3 regions of the Shewanella sp. 2_MG-2023 genome follow, and region 2 is predicted to be linked to each of the others. Evidence: predicted binding sites of a transcription regulator. Region 2 holds the regulator's gene; each other region holds the start of a gene.

Region 1 (4,290 bases), on a different contig from region 2:
CACCGATAGCAATAAAGATAATCAGCTTTTTCTTACTTTTAGGTTGGTTTTCTGTTGTTAACTCTAGAGATTCTTCTTCAGCCATCATTTATTCCATTTTATGTGCTGCCACATTGGTAATAATCTCATCTCAATTATTACAGGGCTTTGACTGCATTAACGTAATGGCTATAGATTACCGACTTAGGCGTAATAATCTATAGCTGAATTGCTACTCTTTGCATGTTTTGTAGCAATCTCGAGTTCTTGTGCTGAAATTTCATCCAGCATATTCTCGCCACTGCTGTTTTGTTCATCATACTCGGATTTTTTCTGGCTTTCGCCATCTTGAGATACTTGGCTGTCTGCAAGTTGTAATCCTTCCTCAGCCAGCATTTCTCTCAATTTTGGAATCGCTTGCTCAATGAGGTCTTTTGTCTGAGATTGAGCTACTTGGAACTGTACTTGAGTTTGCTCACCGTTAACTTGAACTTTTACTACCATGTGCCCAAGCTCGGCTGGATCTAGACGAATTTCAGCATGCTGAACGCCTTGCCCAACCATAGTGATAAGTTGTTGTTTCATTACAGGTGCAAATTTTTGAATCATATCCTGCATTTGCACTACGGACTCAGCCCCTTGACGTAACGAAAGTTGAAATTGAGGTACATCACTTTTGTGCTGTGGTGTAAAACTGCTTTGATTTTGTAGTGCTTTTACATCTATCGTTTCACTCTCTTGCCCTAGTTCAGCAAGTGTTGATTGACTTGAGTTAGCTACTGCATTAACCATGGCATTATTAAAGGCTACTTTGGAGGTTGGTTTATCTAATGCCACACTTATCTCGGCTTTACTAAGATTCACAGGGACACTTTCTTTATCCTCGTTCTTAGCTAGTTTATTCGTATCAGCTATGACTTTTGAATCAGCCACAACTTTCTCAGCATTGGCAACCTGAGCTGAAGCGGCAATATTGTTCGCTGTATCAGTGGCATTCGCAGCACTTTGGACACTATTTGCGATATTAGATGTTGAGTTAGCAAGTTTAGCTTTTTCAGCAGTAATTAAATCAGCATTGGCCTCTGTAACAGGGATTGTTGCTGTCTGGTTATTGAGTTTTCCATCGATTAACAAAGGTAAGGCTTGGTTATCAGTGATGCTGACTTGTTGATTATAGCCATTAATTAGTTTGTTCAGTTCAGCTACACTTAAGGCGGTAAGATCTTGTTCACTCATCGAAGAAAATTGAGTCAATGCATCTAGTTGTTCAGTGTTCAGTGAACTTAAAAAAGAAGTGGTACTTATTTCGTTACCTAACTCTTTATCTAACTCTTTATCTAATTCTTCAATTTCTGCTTCTTCCGGAAAAACATCGACTGCGAGCTCATTAACCAATAAACCCTTTTCAACTGAATGCTGAGTTTCTTCAGTTAACACTAATTCGCTATCGGCTTGAGAAAGTGCTAACTCTGACAACTCAGATTCAAGCGGCAAGTCTTTGCCACTTTTTTCAATATCTGCCTGAGTATCGAAATTTTCAGCTAAATCTATTTGAGCAAAAATAAGGTCAACATCCGAACCTTCTGCCGATGGAGCATCGATACTCGCTGGTTGTTCATTAGTATTTAGACTGAGATTAGTTTTATCTACATCCACTTGTGATGCTTGATTAAAGACAGATAAAAAAGACTGTTTATCATCGAGTTGCACGGTTCCTGAAACCTGCGAATTGGTGGTTTTGCCACTATTCCCCAATAAAATACTGCTCATTTGTTGCATAACAAACTCCACTCAACATCACTCATAACGAACCAATTGGTACAACAATCGGATCCTGATAACAGTCACAAAGCTGACACTTCACTAACTAACTCTATAAATAAGCAATTAAAATGCCAGCTTATTAGAATATTGGTTTTTAAGGTTATTTACTCTTTTATCGCAAGGTAATTATCAGACTGAAAAATGAAAGTTTTGAGTCAAGTTTAAGCGTTAAGTTTAAGAAGATTTCTAGCGAGGTTTTTTACGGATGAATTGTTGCATAGCAAATTCATCCGATGCTTTTTGTTCACGTTTATTTGCAATTATTTGCGCTTTTAATGCATTTTTTTCGAGTAACATTTCCACAGCTTTACGTTTTTGCTGCTTTTCTTGCCAATGTACTTGGCGATAACCCGTTTGTTTTTCAGTTTCTTTTACTGCATTAACTTGTTGAATGAGCGCTTGATCGACTTGCTTAATAAATTCATGAAATGAATGGTATTCACTGGCACTTAAAGTTTTGCCTTGGGTTTCACCCATTTGCTTCATGTATTCAAGACGATAGTTATTCAGAGCATCTAGCTGGCCTTGGCATTTTTGCTGCTCAAGCTGGGCAGACTTTAATTGCAAAGCAGCTTGCTCTTCAGCTTCTTTATTGATTTTTAATACTGTCAACAGCGGATCAGCGCGGCGCATTATTTACATTGGGCAGCGATTTGCCCCACCATAGTTTGGCTATCATTAAACGAGATAACATCTTTAAAGCCCTGTCTTAAAAATGCATTCATCGCAGGTTGTAACCTAATGGCATTGTCTATTCGCGGATCACTACCTTGAGAATATGCTCCAATGGATATGAGGTCGCGATTTTGCTGATAGGTAGAATACATTTGCTTAACTAAACGCATCGATTCTAAATGTTCTGGCGCAATCACCATTGGCGCAACACGACTAATAGATTGTTCAATATCAATAGCTGGGTAATGACCAGAATCAGCAAGTGTGCGAGATAAAACAATGTGACCATCAAGAATCGCTCTTGACGCATCTGCAATGGGATCTTGCTGATCATCACCTTCTGTCAGTACAGTATAAAAAGCAGTAATGGAACCTTGTCCAGGGCCTCCGTTACCAGCCCGTTCAACCAGTCTTGGTAATTTAGCAAATACTGATGGCGGATAGCCTTTTGTTGCTGGCGGTTCTCCAACAGCTAACGCCACTTCACGTTGCGCCTGAGCATAACGGGTTAAGCTATCCATCAATAATAAAACGTTGTACCCCAAGTCACGAAAGTATTCAGCTATACGAGTGGATGTTTCACAAGCACGAAGACGCATTAATGGCGAAGTGTCAGCTGGTGCGGCTACGACAACGGAGCGAGCCCGTCCTTCTTCACCAAGGATCTCTTCAATAAACTCTTTTACCTCACGACCACGCTCGCCCACTAGCCCTACAACAATAATGTCAGCAGTTGTCCCGCGAGTCATCATGCCTAATAGCACACTTTTACCCACACCAGAGCCAGCAAATAAGCCCATTCGCTGACCCTTACCCACTGTTAGCATGGCATTGATGGCCCTTACCCCTACATCTAAAGGTTCAGAAATGGCACGTCTAGCAAGTGGATTAATTGGCGGTGCATGACGAGAAGCTTGTTGATCTGTATTTAATGGCCCTAAGCCATCAAGTGGTAAACCACTGCCATCAAGCACTCTGCCCAACAAACTCAGTCCGACATTCAAACTTGACTGCTCACCTAATGGCCGCACTCTTGCCCCAGGTAGTACACCTCTTAATTCATCAACGGGCATTAAGTACAACAGCTCGTCATCGAACCCAACCACTTCGGCAACTAATTCACCCGCCATAGTTTCAATCGAGCATAAACTGCCCACAGGTGCTCTACAGCCTGTAGCTTCTAATGTTAAGCCCACAACACGCACTAACTGCCCACTGGCTACCGGCCTAAGTGGGCTGACTTTTTGACTTTGGTTTTTGAGTTTATTCAGTAACTGATGTTGACGGCTTTGCATTGTCTCGTACCTCATCAGTTTCTAAAATTTTGGATTGCTCGTCTGCACCATTTTCAATTGCTGTTGTGTTATGAAGGTCAACTGAAGAATCTGCGACTTGGAAACTTTGATCTTTTATAGATGATTCTTCTATCAATGGTTCATGACGAGTTGCTTCTTGCAGACTTGTATCATTCTCACTGATTTTTGAATCAGTCACTTCAGTAATTTGACTGTTTTCCGTCGTTAAGCTTGAAGATTGACTTTCTGGTAAGTGATCCACGACTTCAGTCGTATATTGCGGATGTTCAGTTTTTATCGTTTGCACATTTGCTTGAATGCCAGAGGCTTGCTCGTGTAACTCTTGCAATACCTGACGCATTCTCTCTTCTACCCGCAAATCAACGCTTGAACGCATGCTATTGATAATACAATCACCTGGATTTAATGAAGGGTCAGCTTCAATGTCCCAATGATTTTTTTCTAATTGTGCATCGCTGTATAATTGCATCACTAAGGTAGCATCATCTGTATGCAG
Region 2 (4,290 bases):
AGCCAAAAAGCAGACATTAAAAATAACCAAGTTATTTTCTTTGGCCCTGTTAACGTCACCCAAGGCACGATTAACATTAATGCAGATGAATTGCGCGCATTTAGTGAAGAGTCTGGCGGTCAAAAAACCATGGTTGCCACCGGTAATCCGGCTACATTCTCGCAAGAGTTAGATGATGGTCGTATTGGTACAGCCAGTGCCAATGAAATCAGATATGAGCTAGCCAGCAGTATTTTAACCTTAAAAGGTAACGCTAAACTTGATCAAGCAGGTAGCCAAGTTACCGGTAACCTCATCAGTTATAATATTGAAAAACAGCAATTGATCGCTGAAAGTACTGGCGACGGAAAAGACCGAGTCATCACAATTTTCCAGCCTGAAAACTATCCTGATTTAAATGAATCGAAAGACACTTCAGAGCAACCAGATAGCGCCTCATCTGAGCCTGTTTCAACAGAAGAAGTCACAGAGCAAGCACCTGAAGAAACAGTTGAGAAGTTAATTGAAAATCAATCTGATGCCGTTATCGAAAACACTGAAAATGGTTTAGATTCGGCAGCAGCAACTGAATCTGAAACACCTGCAATAGCTAAACCTGCATCAATTGATGAGCAACCAGCTTCAGATGCATTACCTGAAACACCAGCGCTAGAGCAAACTCAATAATGACCCAAATTACCTTAACAGCTGAAAACTTGGCTAAAAGCTACAAAAGTCGCCAAGTGGTCAAAAATGTCAGTCTTACCGTTAAAACAGGTCAAATTGTTGGGCTATTAGGGCCAAATGGTGCAGGTAAAACCACCACCTTTTATATGGTCGTTGGCTTAGTTAAAAGTGATAAAGGCCGCATATTAATTGATTCAGATGATCTCACGGCAGATCCAATGCACCTGCGTGCACGCAAAGGCATTGGTTATTTACCGCAAGAAGCCAGCATTTTTCGCAAGTTAACCGTACACGATAATATTATGGCGGTGTTGCAAACCCGCAAAAGTTTAACGACTGAGCAGCGCATCGAAGAGTTAGAGCACTTATTAGAAGAGTTTAATATTACTCACATTCGCGATAGCCAAGGTATGGCATTATCGGGTGGTGAACGTCGACGTGTTGAAATCGCACGCGCATTAGCGGCAAATCCTAAGTTCATTCTGCTAGATGAGCCTTTTGCCGGTGTCGATCCTATCTCTGTGATAGATATCAAGAAAATTATTCAACAATTAAAAAATCGTGGACTTGGAGTACTCATTACCGACCATAATGTTCGTGAAACGCTTGATGTATGTGAGCGCGCGTATATTGTTAGCCACGGTGATTTAATTGCAGAAGGCACGCCTGCTGAAATCTTAGACAATCAGCAAGTCAGGTCAGTATACTTAGGTGAGCAATTCAAGCTATAGTTAGCATTCTTTAGTGCACAATATGGCATGTCGCGACCAGTATCAGTCCCACTTTTTAGTGCAATGTTCTAGACTGAACTTAAGCCAAGGTTAAGCTTAAGCCTAGAAGCAGTTTAAAAAGGTGCTAGACCCACACAATTGTTAGTCGCGATGATGAAACTCAATTAGGGATAAGCGGTAAATGAAAGCCTCACTCCAACTTAAAATGGGTCAACACCTGACTATGACCCCACAGTTGCAACAAGCCATTCGCTTATTGCAACTTTCCTCATTGGAGCTACAGCAAGAAATTCAACAAGCACTTGACTCAAATCCACTCCTTGAGCTCGAAGATGAGTTTGCTAAAGCAAAAGAACCTGTAAAAGAAAACGCCCAGCAAACCGATACTGATTTTAGTGATAACAGCCAAGTGACTGTTGAAAAAGACACCTCAACCGTAGACACCACTGAATCGTTGACCAAAGAATCCATGCCTGACGAATTACCAATGGATACCACATGGGATGAAGTTTACACAGCATCCCCAAGTTCAGGTTCTGGCGCAGTGGCTCGTGATGACGATATGCCTTTTCAGGGTGAAACCACAGAAGGCTTATATGAGCATTTAGAGTGGCAAAAAAATCTCACCCCTTTTTCTGAAAACGATCTGGTAATTGCTACAGCGATTATCGATGCCGTTGATGAACGTGGTTACTTAACCCAAACAACTGAAGACATATTGCAAGCTTTAGGCCTAGAAGATATTGAACTCGATGAAGTTGAAGCTGTACTCAAACGAGTACAGCATTTTGATCCTGTAGGCGTTGCAGCAAGAGATTTAAGCGAATGCTTGATGATTCAGCTTGGCCAATACCCTAATGAAATACCTTGTATCGATAACGTTAAGCTACTGATTGCAGAACACCTAGACTTAATTGCAGGCCGCGACTTTAGATTATTAATGCGTAAAACCAAGCTTAAAGAAGATGATTTACGCGAAGCGATTCAATTTATTCAAACGCTTAACCCACGTCCAGGGTTACAGATCACTCCTATTAAAGATGAATATGTCATTCCTGATGTGACAGTGTTTAAAAAGAGTGGCCGTTGGGTCGTTGAGTTAAATCCAGATAACATGCCAAAAATTGGTGTGAATCAGCAATATGCAGCAATGGCAAAAGGCTCAGCAAACCAATCAGACAGCCAATTTATCCGTGGTCATTTGCAAGAAGCGAAATGGTTTATCAAAAGTATTGAAAGCCGCAATGAAACCTTATTAAAAGTGGCTAATTGTATTGTGCAATTTCAACAAGGCTTTTTTGAGTTTGGCGAAGAAGCAATGAAGCCAATGGTACTTAATGACATTGCTGAAGCCGTTGAAATGCATGAATCAACCATTTCGCGTGTCACGACACAAAAGTATATGCACACCCCTAGGGGACTTTTTGAACTAAAATATTTCTTCTCAAGCCATGTGAGTACTGATGATGGCGGAGAGTGTTCTTCTACTGCAATTCGTGCCTTTATAAAGAAGCTTGTTGCAGCGGAAAACCAGCAAAAGCCACTTAGCGATAGTAAAATGGCGACGCTATTGGCAGAACAAGGGATCAATGTTGCTCGGCGTACGATCGCCAAATATCGTGAAGCAATGCTCATCCCTCCCTCAAACCAACGCAAAAGCCTATAAGCCTTTGTTATTGGAGGATGATCTATGCAAATTAACCTGACTGGGCACCATGTGGAAATTACTCAATCTTTACGTGAGTATGTACAAACTAAGTTTTCAAAGCTTGAACGACACTTCGAACAGATCAATAATGTTCACGTTGTGCTCAATGTTCAAAAGCTGCAACAAATTGCAGAGGCAAAATTACACCTCAAAGGAGGTGAAGTTTTTGCGGTATCACAGAACGCTGATATGTATGTTGCAATTGACGCCCTGATCGACAAATTAGATCGTCAGGTAATTAAACACAAAGAGAAGTTAATTAAACACTAACGATGGAACTTCGCACCATTCTGCAGCCGGCGTGCACTACCTGCGCCACGCCGGGCAGTAAGAAAAAAGTACTGGAACTTATCAGCGATTTAATGGCTGCCCAGTACCCAACCCTATCTTCACAGGCTATTTTTGAAAGTTTAATAGCACGTGAAAAAATGGGTAGTACAGGTATAGGAAATGGCATTGCGATTCCTCATGGTCGATTAACTGATATCGAAGAACCGATAGCAATTTTGATCAAGTGTGAAGAAGGCATTGAGTTTGATGCTATCGACAAGAAACCCGTGGATATATTATTTGCGCTGTTAGTTCCTTCTGATCAATGCCAACAGCATTTAAGTACGCTGTCGAGTATGGCTGAAAAACTGAGCGATAAATTAATCCTTAAGCGACTTCGAAAGAGTCATGACGCTACAGAACTTTATCAGGTTATAACTGCATGAAACTTGTCATCGTATCAGGACGATCAGGCTCAGGTAAATCAGTAGCACTAAGGGTATTAGAAGATTTAGGTTATTACTGTGTTGATAACCTACCTTTACCACTTATTGGTAGTTTACTTGAACAGCTCAAAGGCAATAACGACCTTGTCGCGATTAGCGTCGACGTTCGTAATATTGAAGAGCAAGGCAAAGTGCTAGAAGAGCAGATAGCCTTGCTTTCTGACGATACGACCATCATTAGTTTATTTTTAAATTCTAATGATAAAGTGCTGTTAAAGCGCTACAGTGAAACCCGCCGTTTACACCCTCTGTCAAAAAACCAAATTTCACTGCAAGAAGCGATTCAATTAGAAGGCCGTTTACTCGAGCCTATCGCTAAAATGGTCGATCACTACATTGATACTTCACAGCTAACGATTTATGACTTAAGCGATCAAGTCAGACAAATCTTAATGGGTAGCATTGATAA
Region 3 (4,290 bases), on a different contig from region 2:
AACCCGCGACAATGTTCAGTACCGTAGACTTACCGCAACCTGAGTGACCAATCAGTGACACGAACTCGCCTTTATTGATTTTAAGGTTCACTTCCTTAAGTGCTTTAAATGGCCCTTTAGGTGTAGGGAAATCCATATCAATGTTACTTATGTCTAAAAAAGTGCTCATTAGATTTTCCTCTCATTCATGACTTGGTTTTATCCCACGAGAACCAACGTTGTAACGCCAGCACTCCTCGGTCGAGTAAAAAACCAATTAGACCAATAACCACCACGGCAGCCATAATGCGTGCCAATGACTCTGAGCTACCATTTTGAAACTCATCCCAAACGAACTTACCTAACCCTGGGTTTTGTGCCAGCATTTCTGCCGCAATCAATACCATCCAAGCAACGCCAAGCGATAAGCGCATACCTGTAAAGATGAGTGGAATCGAAGCCGGTAACACAATTTTCTGTACATGGGTCAACGGAGATAAACGCAGTACACGACTCACGTTCACTAAATCAGAGTCAATATTGGCTACACCAAGAGAAGTATTAATCATCATTGGCCACAAACTACATAAAGTGACCGTGAGTAAAGAATTAATAAACGATTTAGACACCATAGGATCTGGCGATACATACAGCGCACTGACAACCATTGTCACCAAAGGTAACCAGGCTAATGGCGATACAGGCTTAAAAATTTGCACTATCGGATTCAGTGCTGCATTTAGCGTTGGACTCAAGCCCATCCAAATTCCCATTGGAATCGCAATAGCAGCAGCCAAGATAAAGCCTGACATCACTGTCACTAGACTTGTAGAAATCTGGTCAACAAAGGTTTCTTTACCTGTGTATGCTCTGACTTTCACAACATAGCTAGGGTCAACTTCTAATCGTGCAGCATTTCGCTTGTCTTGACGCTCATAAAAGGCCTCGGCTTTCACCCTTTCAGCATTATGCTCTTGATATAAAGCCCCAAACTGTTCTGCCACGGCAACAGGACCGGGGAATTTACCTAACGAGGTATTAATGCTATTTGCAGCAATTGACCAAATCACTAAAAAAACCGTGATGCCAATGACAGGCAGTAGCAATGCTTTACTGGCTTGAGCCATCCAAGAGACTAAAGAGGTCAATTTACTTTTATCGAGCATTAATCGATCGGTTAAGCGTGTAATGGTTGTCATAATGTGTTCCTTAACTCCGCGCTAAACGTAAGCAAGTTGATGACTCAACTTGCTTACGAATACATCATCTAGAGTTTGTCGCCCTGCTTTAAGCCAATAGCGAATTTGCTTAAATAATCATTAGGCGCACTACCGTCATAAACGATGTCATCAATGAAGTGCTGCTGTGGTTTTTTAAATCCCGTTTCCGTTGCAAAATCTGGGAAGTGCTTAGCTTCGATTGTCTTATCATCAATCAGAGACTGTGCAGCTTTAGCGTAGATATCAGGACGATAAACTTTTGCAGCAACATCTTTGTACCAAGCATCAGGCTTGTCATCTGAGATTTGTCCCCAACGGCGCATTTGAGTCAAATACCAAATCGCATCAGAGTAATATGGATAAGTTGCGTTGTAGCGGAAGAACACATTGAAATCAGGTACTGAACGCTTATCACCTTTTTCGTATTCAAAGGTACCTGTCATGCTATTGGCAATCACATCGTAATCGGCACCAACATAGTTTGACTGTGACAAAATCTTAACTGCAGCAGGACGGTTAGCATTGTTGTTATCATCTAACCATTTCGCCGCTTTGATCAGAGCACGGGTTAATCGAATTGTTGTGTTAGGGTATTTTTCTGCAAATTCAGCTGTTATACCAAAGACTTTCTCAGGGTTATTTTTCCAGATCTCGTAATCGGTAACCACTGGCACCCCAATACCTTTAAACACGGCTTGTTGGTTCCATGGCTCACCCACGCAGTAACCATAAATCGTGCCCGCTTCAAGGGTTGAAGGCATCTGTGGTGGTGGCGTCACTGATAAAAATGCTTGGGCATCTAACTGACCTGAAGTATCACCTCTATGAGGCGCGTAGTAACCAGGGTGGATACCACCTGCTGCTAACCAATAACGTAATTCGTAGTTATGAGTTGAGACAGGAAATACCATACCCATTTTAAATGGCTTACCCGCTTCAGTGTATTCCTCTACCACTGGTTTTAACGCATCAGCTTTAATAGGGTGAACGGGGTTCCCTTCACTATCTTTGGCAATATTGGGTTTCATCTTGCTCCAAATATCATTTGAAACCGTAATCGCATTACCATTTAAGTCCATCGAAAAAGGCGTGATGATGTGAGCTTTAGTGCCATAACCAATCGTGGCAGCTATCGGTTGCCCTGCCAACATATGTGCACCATCTAAACGTCCATCGATAACACCATCTAATAGCACCTTCCAGTTAGCTTGTGCTTCGATGGTCACATATAAACCTTCTTCTTCGAAGTAACCATTTTCATAAGCAATCGCAATCGGCGCCATATCGGTTAATTTGATAAAACCGAACGTTAACTCTTCTTTTTCAGGAAAGCCTACCTCTGCCATAGCAGGAGCGACTGCCGTAAACGACACAGCCAATAGAGTATGTTTAAGTGCTTTTTTCCAATTCATCTTTCTATCCTTGTTAAATTTAAAAAAGTTAAGTCAAAAACTAAGTTTGAAATAGGGAAAACAAAAAAGGCGCCAACTACTCCCTAAGGAATAATTAAGCGCCTTTGCTTAAATTAATTTATCTCTTTCAAGGCTCACAACACAGACAATCGATTAAATAACCAACGATAAATGCGACTTATGAGCACTACTGAAAATTCGAATTGTTGATAAATACTATTCAGCAACCGTGCCAACCTTTTAAGTCTCTGTTTTTAAACAGGTATACAAATTAAGCACTGGTAGTACTCATAAAGGGTGATACCAATTCAGTGCAACATAAGTTCAATCGCACCTAAATGGGTACTTGAACGGCAAAGTATCCCCCTAAAGAGGTGCAACATTTTATTGAAACGAAAAAATCACTTTTGAATAAATGAGATGAGGTTGAATGAGACTTAGTTTGCTGAGATTAGATTTAATGAGACTAGGTTTAATGATACTTAGTTTGTTGAGACTTAGTTTGTTGAGACTTAGTTTAATGAGACTTAGTTTGTTGAGACTTAGTTTGTTGAGACTTAGTTTAATGAGACTAGGTTTAATGAGACTAGGTTTAATGAGACTTAGCTTGTTGAGAGTAGGTTTAATGAGACTTAGTTTGTTGGGAGTAGGTTTAATGAGACTTAGCTTGTTGAGATTAGATTTAATGAGACTTAGTTTGTTGAGACTTAGTTTAATGAGACTTAGTTTGTTGAGACTTAGTTTAATGAGACTTAGTTTGTTGAGACTAGGCTTAATGAGACTTAGTTTGTTGAAACGAGGTGGAATAGATTTGAGCAGGATAGGATGGTCTAACACCTTAAATGGCATGCATCAGTGCAATAACAATTTTAAGCCAATAAAAAAGCCACTGTTAGTCAGTGGCTTCATTCGATGACTCGCGTTTACTTGTCGCTACATTTGATAACGATTAGCCTAATACTGCAAGTAATACACCCGCAGCTACAGCGCTACCTAGAACACCAGCAACGTTAGGCCCCATAGCGTGCATCAGTAAGAAGTTTTGCTGATTAGCCTCAAGACCTACCTTGTTTACAACACGCGCTGCCATAGGAACTGCAGATACGCCCGCTGCACCAATTAATGGGTTTATCTTGCCGCCAGATAACTTAGACATCAATTTAGCCATCATCACACCTGCTGCAGTACCAATACTGAAAGCAACAGCGCCTAAGACTAAAATGCCTAAAGTTTCGATGCGCAGGAATTCTTCAGCTTGCAGCTTTGAGCCCACTGCTAAACCAAGGAAAATCGTCACAACGTTAATTAACTCATTCTGCGCAGTGCTTGAAAGTCTATCAACCACGCCACATTCACGCATTAAGTTACCTAAACAAAACATACCTACTAGCGGTGTTGCTGCTGGTAAGAACAGAATTGTCATACCGACCACCATCAGTGGGAAGATGATTTTTTCTTTCTTACTGACTTCACGAAGCTGTTCCATCTTAATGGTACGCTCTGATTCGCTGGTTAATAGACGCATAATCGGTGGCTGAATTAATGGTACTAAAGCCATATATGAGTATGCAGCAACCGCAATCGCACCTAATAAATCAGGAGCAAGCTTCGAGGCTAAGAAAATAGCTGTCGGACCATCTGCACCGCCAATGATGGCAATAGCAGCCGCATCTTGCATG

The links. The regulator sigma-54, encoded in region 2, starts transcription at its own class of promoters, with help from an activator protein. The targets are predictions, from matches to a motif close to GTTGGCACGNNNNTNGNNT.
Region 1: Q4600_RS14630 (flagellar hook-length control protein FliK) is a predicted target of sigma-54. The motif match lies at 1,861-1,879, and genes of this name have one in related genera.
Region 3: Q4600_RS17595 (CmpA/NrtA family ABC transporter substrate-binding protein) is a predicted target of sigma-54. The motif match lies at 2,670-2,688, and genes of this name have one in related genera.

The regions. Positions count from the first base shown of each region.
Region 1 covers NZ_JAUOSO010000014.1:74,162-78,451, forward strand. Annotated here, with positions in the region: gene fliL (flagellar basal body-associated protein FliL) at 1-85, opposite strand, end outside; gene Q4600_RS14630 (flagellar hook-length control protein FliK) at 184-1,758, opposite strand; gene fliJ (flagellar export protein FliJ) at 1,990-2,436, opposite strand; gene fliI (flagellar protein export ATPase FliI) at 2,436-3,773, opposite strand; gene fliH (flagellar assembly protein FliH) at 3,742-4,290, opposite strand, start outside.
Region 2 covers NZ_JAUOSO010000023.1:55,551-59,840, forward strand. Annotated here, with positions in the region: partial or broken gene lptA (lipopolysaccharide transport periplasmic protein LptA) at 1-393, shown strand, start outside; gene lptB (LPS export ABC transporter ATP-binding protein) at 666-1,397, shown strand; gene Q4600_RS19090 (RNA polymerase factor sigma-54) at 1,579-3,063, shown strand; gene hpf (ribosome hibernation promoting factor) at 3,088-3,375, shown strand; gene ptsN (PTS IIA-like nitrogen regulatory protein PtsN) at 3,378-3,821, shown strand; gene rapZ (RNase adapter RapZ) at 3,818-4,290, shown strand, end outside.
Region 3 covers NZ_JAUOSO010000019.1:95,196-99,485, forward strand. Annotated here, with positions in the region: gene Q4600_RS17585 (ABC transporter ATP-binding protein) at 1-169, opposite strand, end outside; gene Q4600_RS17590 (ABC transporter permease) at 186-1,106, opposite strand; gene Q4600_RS17595 (CmpA/NrtA family ABC transporter substrate-binding protein) at 1,247-2,545, opposite strand; gene Q4600_RS17600 (sodium ion-translocating decarboxylase subunit beta) at 3,561-4,290, opposite strand, start outside.